Regions from separate parts of the Staphylococcus sp. Ze2 genome, predicted to be linked through region 2. Evidence: predicted binding sites of a transcription regulator. Region 2 holds the regulator's gene; each other region holds the start of a gene.
The links. Region 2 encodes Rex, which represses fermentation and respiration genes when NADH is low (regulators of the CRP and FNR family bind a similar motif). Its sites were predicted from a motif close to TTGTGAAATATTTCACAA; they were not measured.

Region 1 (3,220 bases), 960 kb from region 2:
ACATTGGCATTTCCATGAATTTCATAGTTGGTGTTTTACATCTAAGTATAGTAACAAAGAAGTTAATACCGGTCATTAATGTACCGATACCAGAAATTTGTATTGCTATTAAGTAATAGTTAACCCCAGGTCCTGGGCTGAATTCTCCTGCAAGTGGTGCATAGTTTGTCCAACCAGCTGCAGGTGAACCTCCGACTATAAATGAAAGATTGAATAAAATCATACCTGAGAAGAATAGCCAGAAACTTACGTTATTTAATACAGGGAATGCAACATCGCGTGCACCAATTTGTAATGGTATTACGACATTCCATAAACCAAAGATGAAAGGCATTGCCATAAAGATAATCATTATTACACCATGTGTACTAAAGACCTCATTGTAATGGTTTCCTTCTAAAAATGTGTTATCTGGAATTGCTAATTGTGTACGCATCATTAACGCATCGATACCGCCACGTACGAACATTAATACCGCACAGATTAAGTACATCGCACCAATTTTTTTATGGTCAATAGATGTGAACCATTCTCTGTATAGATATTTCCATAATTTAAAATAACTAATTACTGCGATCACAGCAATGACTGCAAATGGTGCACCAATTTGTGCCATCGTAATCATCCAGTTACCTTGAACGAGTAATTGATCCCATGGAAAATTCATTAATGTCCACCTCCATTTTCATGGTCTTTTTTCTCTATTTTAGATGCTTTTTCATCTTTAACACCTTCAGAGATTTTTTCCATTTCGTCCATATTATGTGATTCATTATCTTTGAATTCACTATCATATGGTTCATTATTGCCTAGAATCATGGCTTTCATTCCATGACGCTCATAGTTTGCATTTGTGATTTGTGGCTTACGTGCAGGTTTATCTGGTTTATCTAACACATCAGCTTTCATTTCGTCTTTAGTGTTAAAGTTTGGATCTTTCTGCACATAATTGTAACGATCGTAAGCATAGAAAATATACTCTGGATCAGCTGCAGGATCAACAAATGCTAAATGCGTACCACTGAAAGTTAAGTTTTTATTTTCAGTTGTTGGTAAAAGTTGCTTATCAAATGTATCTTGGTCCAATACTTTTTTGCTTTTCGCATCTTTTACCCAATCCTCAAATTTACTTTGGCTTACAGAGTTAACGTCAAATGTTTGACGTTCGAAGCCTTCACCATTGAAGTTTGAGTTACGTCCTCTGAACGTACCTTCTTCACTAGCTGTTAATGTCCAGTCCATTGTCATACCTGTCATCGCATATTTTTGGCCACCTAATTGTGGAATCCAGAAACTTGTCATCATATCCATTGATTGGAGTTTGAAGACAACAGGGCGATCTTTCGGAATAGTTAAATGATTAACTGTTTCGATTTTTTGTTCAGGATAACTAAAGAACCACTTATAACCAGCGCTTGTCGCATAAACAACAAGTGGATCGTCTTCTTTCTGTGGTTTTTCCTCATAATTGTAAAGCGAATTAACCGTTGGGATAGCTAAAGCAATTACAATAATTACAGGAATAATAAACCAAATTGTTTCCATTAAAGAATTGTGGTGCATCTTTCCTGATTCTTTTGTATTTCCTATTCTATATTTATATAGGAAAACTGTGAATAAAATAACAACAGCGGCAATAATAACAAGCATGAAGATGATTGAATACATAATCAAAAACTTCGTATCGCTTGCCATCGGCCCTTTTGGGTTTAAAACTTCTACGTTAGAACAACCACTAAGCAAAATTAGCGAGCCAAAGAGTAGAAGCAAAGACTTAAATTTTGACACTTTTTTGACCTCCTAATACTACAAATGTAGGGCTTACCATCAATTTTAAGATATTACGCAATATTTACAAGTGTTTGTGCGAAAAAAAATATTGTAAAATTAAAAGAAACCCAACAAACTCAACGTCTGGTGGGCTTTTAAAGATTTGTTAAAATTATGTGTACATTTTGTGAAAAGTGTCATATTTAAGACAATAAACCAAAATTACTCACAAAATAGTGATAAACATTATCATTTAGGGGTATATGTATTAAATTTGGAAAATCATTTTACTTCTATATAACGAATAGATTTATTAGTTGCGCCATCTGAATCTTCAACTTTATATTCAATCTTATATTTACCAGCTTTTTTGGTATTAATATTACCATCAACTGTGATTTTGTGTGTAAGATCTCCGTCTTCTTTATCATAAGCACGTACGCCATTTAATATATTGTAGTCGTCGCCTTTATCGATAATTGTATCATTAATTCCTTTAAGTTCTGGAATTGAATTGTCAGTAGCTTCTGCGCTTAAGTTAGGTGACACAAGCGTAGCAGATACACCTAATGCAGACAAAGATTGTATTAATTTATTCATTACGTAACCTCCGAACGCAAAACATTAATTTTATTAAATCTTACTATACTTTAATTTGCTACAATACACATCATACTATAGTCCTAATATATCTTATTTCTATAAATTTCATTGTAATTTCCGATTAAAATTATGTAAATTGAACTTTTTGTGAATTTTATCACATAAACCTTTTGCAATATTTAATTTTGTAATAAGATAAAAATGTAAAAAGGAGTAAATAAAATTAGGGGTTGATTAAATGTTGAATGAAAAAGAACGAGATATAATTAAAGAGACAGTTCCTGTATTACAACAAAAGGGAGAAGAAATCACTTCATACTTCTACAATAGAATGTTTACCAGACACCCTGAGTTGAAGAATATGTTCAACCAGACTAATCAGAAAAAAGGTTTACAGTCTACTGCATTAGCACAAAGTGTACTAGCTGCAGCGGTTAATATAGATGATTTGACGCGGATCATGCCAGTTGTTAAAGAAATAGCTTATAAACACTGTGCGCTACAAGTGCCAGAAGCTGGGTATGATATAGTAGGAGAAAATTTGTTAGCAGCTATTCAAAATGTATTACATCTTCCAGAAGATGATGTGATTATTGCTACGTGGGCGAAAGCATACGGTGAAATAGCTTCAGTATTTATTAATGTAGAGAAAGATATTTATAATGAAATGGCTTGGGAGGGCTTTAAACCATTTGAAATTATCAATATAAAATCAATCACTTCAGATATAATAATGTTTACTGTTAAGTCAGATAAATATGATCTAAGTAAATTTGAAGCTGGACAATATATTACAGTTGATGTAGAAAGTGATAAATTGGAATATCGTGCCAAACGACACTATTCA
Region 2 (3,220 bases):
TGCCTCCTATATTAATTATATTGTTTGCGTTTGTGACGTTACATTCTCATTAGAAGTTTGCTTCTGCGCTTTTTTCATAGGTCTTATAAATACAAAATAACTCATTGTCCAAGCCCCTAAGATCATTGAAGCGAGTGCAATCCAACCTTTCCATGACATCGTTGCTGTCTCTACTAGTCCATTACCTATTGAACAACCACCTGCCACTGAAGCGCCGAATCCCATAAATACGCCACCAATAACACTGTTTCGGATGGTTTTTTTATCTGGCAATCTCCATTTAAACTCTCTTGCACCTTTAGCCGCCAAATAAGAACCTAGGAATATCCCAAGTACTAAGAATACACCCCAATCTAGTAATTTCAAATCACCAGTAACGAAAAACTGTACTAGATTGGCAGATGGAGTAGTAATACCTAGCCCATACATTCTTCCTGTCGATTCACTTACAGGCCATGCAATTAACGCGATGAGTCCTACTGCTATTGCAGCCACAAAAGGATGGTATTTCTTTTCAAATAAATAATGACGTACACCTGTAAATTTCTGCTTTAATTTAGGAACAGCAAATTTAGGTTTTGGTTTGCGTAATGTTTTGACTACAAAAAACACTGTAATAACTGTAAGCAATGTTACCCAAATCCATGTCGGTATCCCTGTAGTTTGTGACATACTCGTATTAACATTTGTAGGTTTGTTTACACCATCCATTAATGGTAATAACAAACCATATTTCGTAGCTGCCGAAGTAAATGCATAGGCAATGAGTGCCATCCAACTACCAATTAAACCTTCTCCTGCTCTATACCAAGTACCAGTTGCACATCCACCAGCTAATATAATACCTAAACCAAATATAAACGAACCTATTACCGTCCCAATAACTGGATAAGTTGAATCAGGTATTTGTACTAAACCAGTTGAAGTTAAAATGAGCAATCCTATACTTTGAACTGTAATTGCTATAAGTAATGCATAAAACATTTTGTTACTCTTTTGAATATACATGTCTCTAAATCCACCAGCTAAACAAAACCGTGTTCTTTGCATAACAAAGCCTAAAAGACTTCCCACAATAATGCCGCTGATTATTAACCAAGTCATATTAATAACCTCTTTCCCGATAAAATCAATAAGATTAATAATATTAGAAATCGTATAAAATTTCAACCTTGCAACTCATAAATTTTTAACTTTCTGCTAAATTAATAGTAGTCGTATTTTTGAAATTCAAATTAAACATCCATAAAAAAATAGTTTTTTATAAACACAATACATGGAATGTATTACTGTATCTATAAAAAACTAACTAAACATTTCTTATTTATTACTATAATTTTTCATAAAGAATAATAAAGATTGTAATTCAATACCTAAATCAATATGATGAACTTGAACGTCTGATGGTGTTAGTACACGACTTGGTGTAAAGTTAAGTATTCCTTTAACACCTGACTCCACTAATACATCGGCTACGTTTTGAGCCGCTTCCTCAGGCGTAGTCAGTATCACTACATCTATATCTTCTTGCGATAATATTTCCTTTATTTTATCAAATGGACTAACTGTCACTTTACCTATTTGTGTCCCAATAATTTCTTCACGAATATCGAATGCTTCAGTTATAGTCATTTCATCATGTATTGAAAAGTTATATGTTAATAATGCTTTACCTAAATTCCCTACGCCTACAATTGCAATTTTAATCTCGTCGTTTTCGCTAATTTCATTTTTAAAAAAATGTAATAAGCTATCAATATTATAGCCATAGCCTTTCTTGCCTAACTCGCCAAAATAAGAAAAATCTCTTCGAATTGTTGCGGAATCAATATTTAATCCTTCGCTGATGGATTTAGAATTAACTCTATCAATGCCTTTAGATTTTAATGTATTGACGAATCTATAATATAACGGTAAACGTTTCAATGTGGCACGAGGAATCTTTTCGCTTTGATTAGCCAAGATCTTATCCCCCTATTTCATTATCTGTTATTCATTAATCTTATAATCACTACAACATTATACATGACTGAATAATAAAAATAAACAATGATAGTTTTAACAACACACTGAATACTGTAGAATGATATTGAATAGAGAGGTGCAAAATCAGATGATATTATTACAACTCAATGATTTAACAAAATCATTCGACGGAGAAGATATTTTTAATAATGTAGATTTTGAAGTAAAAACTGGTGAACGCATTGGTATTGTAGGTCGTAATGGCGCCGGAAAATCAACATTAATGAAAATCATTGCTGGTGTTGAAGATTATGATAGCGGTCATATTTCTAAAAGTAAAAATTTAAAACTTGGTTATTTAACACAGCAAATGACATTAAATACAGATCAGACTGTATTTGAAGAAATGTCTAAGCCGTTTGAGGCAATGAAAAAATTAGAACAAGAAATGAAATTGGAAACAGATTGGTTAGCACAACATGCTGATGAATACGATTCTGAAACTTATAAAACTCATATCGATCGCTATGAATCATTATCCAATCAATTTGAACAACAAGATGGCTATCAATATGAAAGTAAAATTAAAACAGTCTTACATGGACTGAATTTTAGTGAAGCGGATTTCGACAGGCCTATCAATGACTTTAGCGGTGGTCAAAAAACAAGATTATCTTTGGCACAAATGTTATTAAGCGAGCCTGATTTATTACTTTTGGATGAACCTACTAACCATTTAGACATGGAAACAACCCAATGGTTAGAAAGTTATTTAAATTACTTTAAAGGCGCCATCGTAATTATCAGTCATGATAGATACTTCTTAGATAAAATTGTCACTCAAATTTACGACGTTGCACTCGGTGATGTCCAACATTATGTAGGCAATTATGCCCAATTTATTGATCAAAGAGATAAATATTATGAAAAACGTATGCAAGAATATGAAAATCAACAAGCTCAAATTAAGAGATTAGAGACATTTGTCGATAAAAATATTGCCCGTGCTTCAACTACTGGTATGGCTAAGAGCCGTAGGAAAATGTTGGAAAAAATAGAACGCATTAATAAACCTATGATTGATGCTAAAAGTGCCAACATTCAATTTGAATTTGATCGTAATACTGGTAATGATGTCTTTCATATAAAAAATTTAGAAATTGGCTATGAGTCTCCGATTACTAAAGGAATTACTTTTGAAGTAACAAAAGGAGATCATATTGCAATTATCGGCCCTAATGGCATTGGAAAATCT
Region 3 (3,220 bases), 180 kb from region 2:
TCTTTTAAATCTTCATTGAAATGTATGATAACTGTACGTTCATCATTCTGCGGTCTTTCTTTAATGATCCAAGTTTTTTCAACTAAATCATTATACGTTCTTGTACGTTTATAAGACTTAATATGAACAAAATCATCCATTTCCTTTAAAGTCATTGAACCTTCTTTCCAAAGTGTAAGAAGAATCAATATTTCTTCTTTTGACATTTTATATTGCTTTTGTACTTTGGCAAAAATATCATCAATTTCTTTTAATACCGATTCCAATTGCAATACGCCATCAACTTTATCAGCAAATGTCTTCCCCATATAATAATCCCCCAATCATAGAATAAAGTTTAAACATGTAAAATTAATTCATAAAAATCACCATTCATTGTGATATAAATTCTTCACTGAATAAATATTAGAATTTTTAATAAAATTAATCTTATATACAGTTTAAATTCAAACTATGAATTATGCAATTAAATGAGATATTTTATTTTGCATTTCTTTCAAAATGTTGACAGAATTGTTGAATAATTTCTCTTCTTCCTCGCTTAAAGGTATTTCAAATACTTTCACTGCCCCTTGTCGATTAATTTTTGTAGGTACACCAACATAGACACCTTTTTGGTCATATTCTCCTTCTAAATAACTAGAAACTGTTAAGACGAGATTTTGATTGTTTAATATAGCTTTTGTAATATGAACCAATCCCATAGCGATACCGTAGTATGTCGCCCCTTTAGCTTGAATAATATCATACGCCGCATCACGCGTATTCACAAAAATTTCTTCAATTCTGTGTTGTCTTTCAGGATCATCTTTAAGTAATTGATATAATGGTTGACCAGCAATATTTGCTTGTGACCAAACTGCCAATTCTGAATCTCCGTGCTCGCCTATAATTTGTCCGTGAACACTTCTATCTGAAACGCCAAATTCTTCTGCTAATTCGTATTTAAATCTTGCAGTATCTAATATCGTTCCAGAACCAATGACTTTTTCTTTTGGTAAACCTGAAACTTCTCTTGTTACATAAGTCAAAACATCTACAGGATTTGTAGCTACAAGGAAAATACCATCAAATCCTGAATTCATAACTTCAGACACTATATTTTTAAATATTTTTGTGTTTTTTTCAATTAAATCTAATCTTGTTTCTCCTGGTTTTTGAGCAGCGCCAGCAGTAATTACAACTATGTCTGCGTTATCACAATCTTTATAGCTACCCGCTTTTATCTTTATAGGTGACCCACCATAAGGTGCAGCGTGGTTCAAATCCATCACGTCACCTTTAACTTTTTCTTCTGCTAAATCAATAATCACTAATTCATCCGCTACCCCTTGAGCAACTAATGCAAATGCATAACTAGAGCCTACAGCGCCATCTCCAATTAAAACTACTTTATTACTTTTAATATATTCCATAATAAGACTCTCCTTACGTATATGAACTTTTATGTGATTTATTTCACAAATTAAATATAACAGGGTCTATAAAAAATTGCAATGTTTTTGTGATTTATTTCACAAATTAAATATTTCTTTATATTTGAAGCTATAAATAAAAAAAGAAACCGTACACCTTAGTACGATTTCTTCTTAGCATATATATGCAGCAAACCTTTAATTAGACTTTTTGATTGTTATGAGACTTCATTTTCATCATGTACTATGAAACCATTATTACTTGAACTATTATTCAAGAAAGCTAAAATATATCTCATGACTTCATCTCTCTCAGGTTCATTATGTATTTCATGGTATAATCCATCCCAAGCCTTGAAATATAATTCTTCAGTAATGATTTTTTCTTTTATTAAATCCATCGCCGTGACATCGGCTACTTTATCTTCTGTGCCATACATTAAAAGTAATGGTAACGATTTTACATCTTTTAAGTGATTTACCGTTTCCTTCATTATCTCAATAATTTGTTTATACCAGTGGTATGTGACTTTTTGTAGCATAAGTTGATCATTATTTGTTTCATCGATTACTTCAGAATTTCTGGTTAAATCTTCAACCGTAATACCAACTTTAAATCTCGTATCTTTGGCAATTTTACCTATATTAGAAATAATCTTATCTTTTCTAGTTTTATTACTTTTTTTAAACTCAAGTAATGGTGAAAGTAACATCAACCCTTCTATAGGTACCTCCACTTTTTCAAGCATGTTTAAAACAATTAAACCACCCAATCCTACGCCCAAGACATAAGTTGGCAATTTATATTCGTTCGCGATTCGAATCCATTCAAGTATATGCTCATGATATACATCAAAATTATCAATTTGCCCTTTGTTTGAACGTGAGGTTTGCCCCTGTCCTGGCAAATCTCCCATAATCACATGATACCCATTACGGCGAAGCATTGTAATTACATATGCGTATCTACCTGTATGTTCAAGCATGTTGTGTGCAATCACCACAATACCTTTGGCTTCATTTTCGGTTTCCCATTTCCACATTTTCCATACTTCCCCTTCTACTTTAAATTCATTAACTGTATTGTATCAAAATATCATGTAGTTTTTCCATTTTAAACATAACAATACAACTCTAAAAATGAGTTTATTTCCTACAACTAAATTTATAACTCTCTTCAATATGGAACTCATGAGTGCATTTAATAATTTAAAGTGTAATATATTTTATTGTAAACGATTTCATTACTATTTGATTCATGCTACACTATTAATGAAACATAGCTATAAGCGGAATAGGAGGAATTAATATGCCAATTGTGAAGAATTTTTTTATCGGATTATCAAATAATCCGCTTTTGAATAAGACTGCCAAGGAGATCGGGCCAATGCTCGGGGCAAATAAAGTAGTTGCAGGTAATACTATTACTGCCTTGGTGGACACAATTGAACGTTTAAATAACAAGGGAATCACTGTTACAGTTGATTGTCTTGGTGAGTTTGTTCTAACTGAAGGTGAAGCAATCCAAGCAAAAGACCAAATCATAGAAGTGATGTATGCAATTTACAATCATAACTTAGATGGTCACATGTCTATTAAATTGAGCCAGCTAGGTTCAGAGTTTGATACAGATCTTGCTTATCGCAATTTACGTGAAATATTATTGAAAGCCAATGAATTTGATAATATGCATATTAATATAGATACTGAAAAGTATGATAGTCTATTCGATATCACCCAAGTTTTAGATCGCTTAAAAGGTGAATTTAAAAATGTAGGTACTGTAATTCAGGCATATTTATATA
Region 4 (3,220 bases), 940 kb from region 2:
CCACCTTCAGATATCGTTAACGTTGTAGCCAGTGCAGCTGGAATCAATAATCCAGCAATGCCGTACATTGCTAACCAAGGTAACTTTGTATCTGGACCATAGTTTTCAAAAGCGTAAAAGCCACCTCTAATTGATAGTAAAATCAACGCGATTGACGCTGGCAATAGTAACACTGTGCCAAAATACTTCGCTGCATCCGGGAAGAATCCAACCATTCCTACGAAGAAAAATACAAAGAACACATTTGTTACTTCCCATACTGGATTTAGATAACGTGCGATTAAATGATTAATTTTCTTATCCTGCTTCGTAATTTTTGCATGTAGTGTAAAAAAGCCTGCACCAAAATCAATTGAGGCGATAATGATGTAACAGAACAAGAAAATCCAAAGCACTGAAATACCAATATAAGCAAATATCATTCTGCTTCACCTCTTTCTGAAGCTAATGCTTCAACGTCTTTATAAGCTGGCTTATGTCTAAACATACGAATCAGTACATAAGCAGAAGTAACTATAAGCACGATATAAAGTAATCCAAATAATATCGTCACGAGTGTTAGGCCACCTGCTTGTGTTGCGGCATCAGCTACTTTTAGATAGCCCCGAACCATCCATGGTTGACGGCCTTGTTCTGTTAAGAACCAACCAAACTCAATTGCCAACATGGCTGCAGGTCCAGTCAATAATGCACCATATAACATTGGTTTAGAATGTGTAAATTTCCGTAACTTTTTAAATACAAGCGTCAACACGTATGCACCTGATACTACAAGGCAAAATACACCCATAGAAACCATTAAGTCAAAATAATAATGTACAATCATCGGCGGATGTAATTCCTCAGGGAAATCATTTAACCCTTTTACTTCCGTATTTGTATTATTATCTGCTAAGAAGCTTAAAATACCAGGGATTTTAACCGCACCTGAAACCTCTTGTGTTTTTTCATCTAAAGAACCAAATAGTACTAAATCTGCATTTGATTCTGTATCAAAATGCCACTCATATGCTGCTAGTTTTTCTGGTTGCTCTTGATGTAAGAATTTTGCTGACATATCCCCAGCTAACATTGAGCCCAAGGTGAATATCACACCTAGAATCATAGTTAATTTAAGTGCTTTTTTATGATACTCAGTATCTTTTTTAAATTTATTTCTTAATAATTTGAATGCTGCAATAGCTGCTAATACAAATGCCATCGTCATTAACGCAGTGGCTACAACGTGAAATGAACGTATTAAGAATGAATCATTAAACATTGCTACTAGTGGCTGTACGTTAACCATTTTACCGTTTTTCATTTCAAATCCAGCAGGTGTGTTCATGAATGAGTTAACTGCTGTGATAAAGAACGCGGAGAATGAGCCACCTAATATAACCGGAATACTTATTAGAAAATGTGTCCACTTCCCTTTAAAACGATCCCATGTATATAAGTAAATACTCAAGAAAATTGCTTCAAAGAAGAAAGCAAAAGTTTCCATAAACAATGGTAATGCTATAACGTGACCGCCCATTTGCATAAACGTTGGCCAAAGTAAAGACAATTGCAAACCAATAATAGTACCGGTTACAACACCAACCGCAACTGTGATGGTATAGCCTTTAGACCACCTTTTAGCCATAGCCGTATATGATGGATCATTTTTCTTAATCCCTAAAAACTCAGCAACAGCAAACATGACCGGTACACCTACTCCGATTGTTGCAAAAATTATATGAACTGCGAGTGTCATCGCAGTTAAAAAACGTGCTAATTCAACTGAATCCATAATATCACCTTTTTTATTTATTTGTGACAAAAATCACAACGTCTATTCATTATAAACTGCTTTACTTTTTTTTGAAATAAATTGCGCTCAAAATAAAGTGACAAATTAATGACCAATAACATGTAATTTTTAAACTTGAATAATTTATTAAAGTTTCTTATATTTAAGTAAATTACAATTATGAAAGGACAAAGTACCATGACTGAAATTATAATTTACACTCAAAATGATTGCCCCCCTTGTACGTTTATCAAAAATTACTTATCAGATAAAGCAATTGACTATACTGAAAAAAATATTAGCAATTCAAAATTCAGAAAGGAAATGATAGATTATGATGCATTTGCTACACCATTTATCTTAATAGACAACGAACCAATGTATCAAATTGATATGGATAAAATCAATCAAAGTCTAAACTTAAGTTAATTGGCTTTGTCCTCATTAACTCATATATCAAACCTAACTCAGAAAGTTTCTTTTTACAACAATTGTGTATTGAAAGACTTGAATAATAAAAAAACTGTTCACAAAGTTATTTAACTCTGTGAACAGTTTTTTGGTTAAAGCGATACACTAAAGCAATTCAAACTTATATGCATTCGCTTACAAAATTATTCAAAATTTTTATTTTGCGTATTGTTCAACCAATTCTTGCACTTCTTCTGAAGTCGCACAATTAATTGCTCTATCCGCTAGTTCTTCCATTTCATTTTGACTTAAACCTTTGATTTGTCGACGTGCTTTCAATATAGATGTCGCACTCATTGAAAACTCATCTAAACCTAGACCTAATAGCAATGGAATAGCAGTTTCATCTCCAGCCATTTCTCCGCACATACCAGTCCATTTTCCTTCATTATGTGAAGCTTTAATCACTTGTTTTACTAAACGTAAAATTGAAGGATTGTATGGTTGATACAAGTAAGAAACACGCTCAGACATACGATCAGCAGCCATTGTATATTGAATCAAATCATTTGTACCAATACTAAAGAAATCAACTTCTTTAGCAAATACATCTGCTAAAGCAGCAGTTGATGGTATCTCTACCATAATACCTAATTCAATATCGTCAGATACCTCAATGCCTTCGTTTGTTAAATTCTCTTTTTCTTCCAATAATAATGCTTTTGCATCTCGAAACTCTTTAATTGTGGCAACCATTGGGAACATGATATTTAATCTACCGTAAGTAGATGCACGTAATAATGCTCTTAATTGTGGTCTGAAAATATCAGGTTGATCTAAGCATAAACGAATTGCACGATATCCTAAGAATGGATTCATTTCTTCAGGTAAGTTTAAATATGGTAACTCTTTGTCGCCACCAATATCTAAAGTACGTACAACAACACGCTTATCTTCCATTGTTTCCAACACTTTTTTATAAGCCTCAAATTGTTCATCTTCAGTTGGCATTTCATCTCTACCCATATATAAGAA

Region 1: the regulator Rex is predicted to act here: its motif matches at 1,956-1,973, upstream of qoxA (cytochrome aa3 quinol oxidase subunit II).
Region 3: the regulator Rex is predicted to act here: its motif matches at 1,503-1,520, upstream of ACM591_RS06610 (L-lactate dehydrogenase).
Region 4: the regulator Rex is predicted to act here: its motif matches at 1,796-1,813, upstream of ACM591_RS10235 (cytochrome ubiquinol oxidase subunit I).

The regions. Positions count from the first base shown of each region.
Region 1 covers NZ_CP183486.1:2,201,242-2,204,461, reverse strand. Annotated here, with positions in the region: gene qoxB (cytochrome aa3 quinol oxidase subunit I) at 1-667, opposite strand, end outside; gene qoxA (cytochrome aa3 quinol oxidase subunit II) at 667-1,788, opposite strand; gene ACM591_RS10355 (immunoglobulin-like domain-containing protein) at 2,053-2,370, opposite strand; gene ACM591_RS10350 (globin domain-containing protein) at 2,612-3,220, shown strand, end outside.
Region 2 covers NZ_CP183486.1:1,238,737-1,241,956, reverse strand. Annotated here, with positions in the region: gene ACM591_RS05560 (YeeE/YedE family protein) at 16-1,104, opposite strand; gene ACM591_RS05555 (redox-sensing transcriptional repressor Rex) at 1,321-1,962, opposite strand; gene ACM591_RS05550 (ABC-F family ATP-binding cassette domain-containing protein) at 2,114-3,220, shown strand, end outside.
Region 3 covers NZ_CP183486.1:1,419,404-1,422,623, reverse strand. Annotated here, with positions in the region: gene ACM591_RS06615 (transcriptional regulator, SarA/Rot family) at 1-308, opposite strand, end outside; gene ACM591_RS06610 (L-lactate dehydrogenase) at 459-1,415, opposite strand; gene ACM591_RS06605 (alpha/beta fold hydrolase) at 1,634-2,458, opposite strand; gene ACM591_RS06600 (proline dehydrogenase family protein) at 2,725-3,220, shown strand, end outside.
Region 4 covers NZ_CP183486.1:2,176,237-2,179,456, forward strand. Annotated here, with positions in the region: gene ACM591_RS10230 (cytochrome d ubiquinol oxidase subunit II) at 1-422, opposite strand, end outside; gene ACM591_RS10235 (cytochrome ubiquinol oxidase subunit I) at 419-1,774, opposite strand; gene ACM591_RS10240 (glutaredoxin family protein) at 1,973-2,203, shown strand; gene ptsP (phosphoenolpyruvate--protein phosphotransferase) at 2,402-3,220, opposite strand, start outside.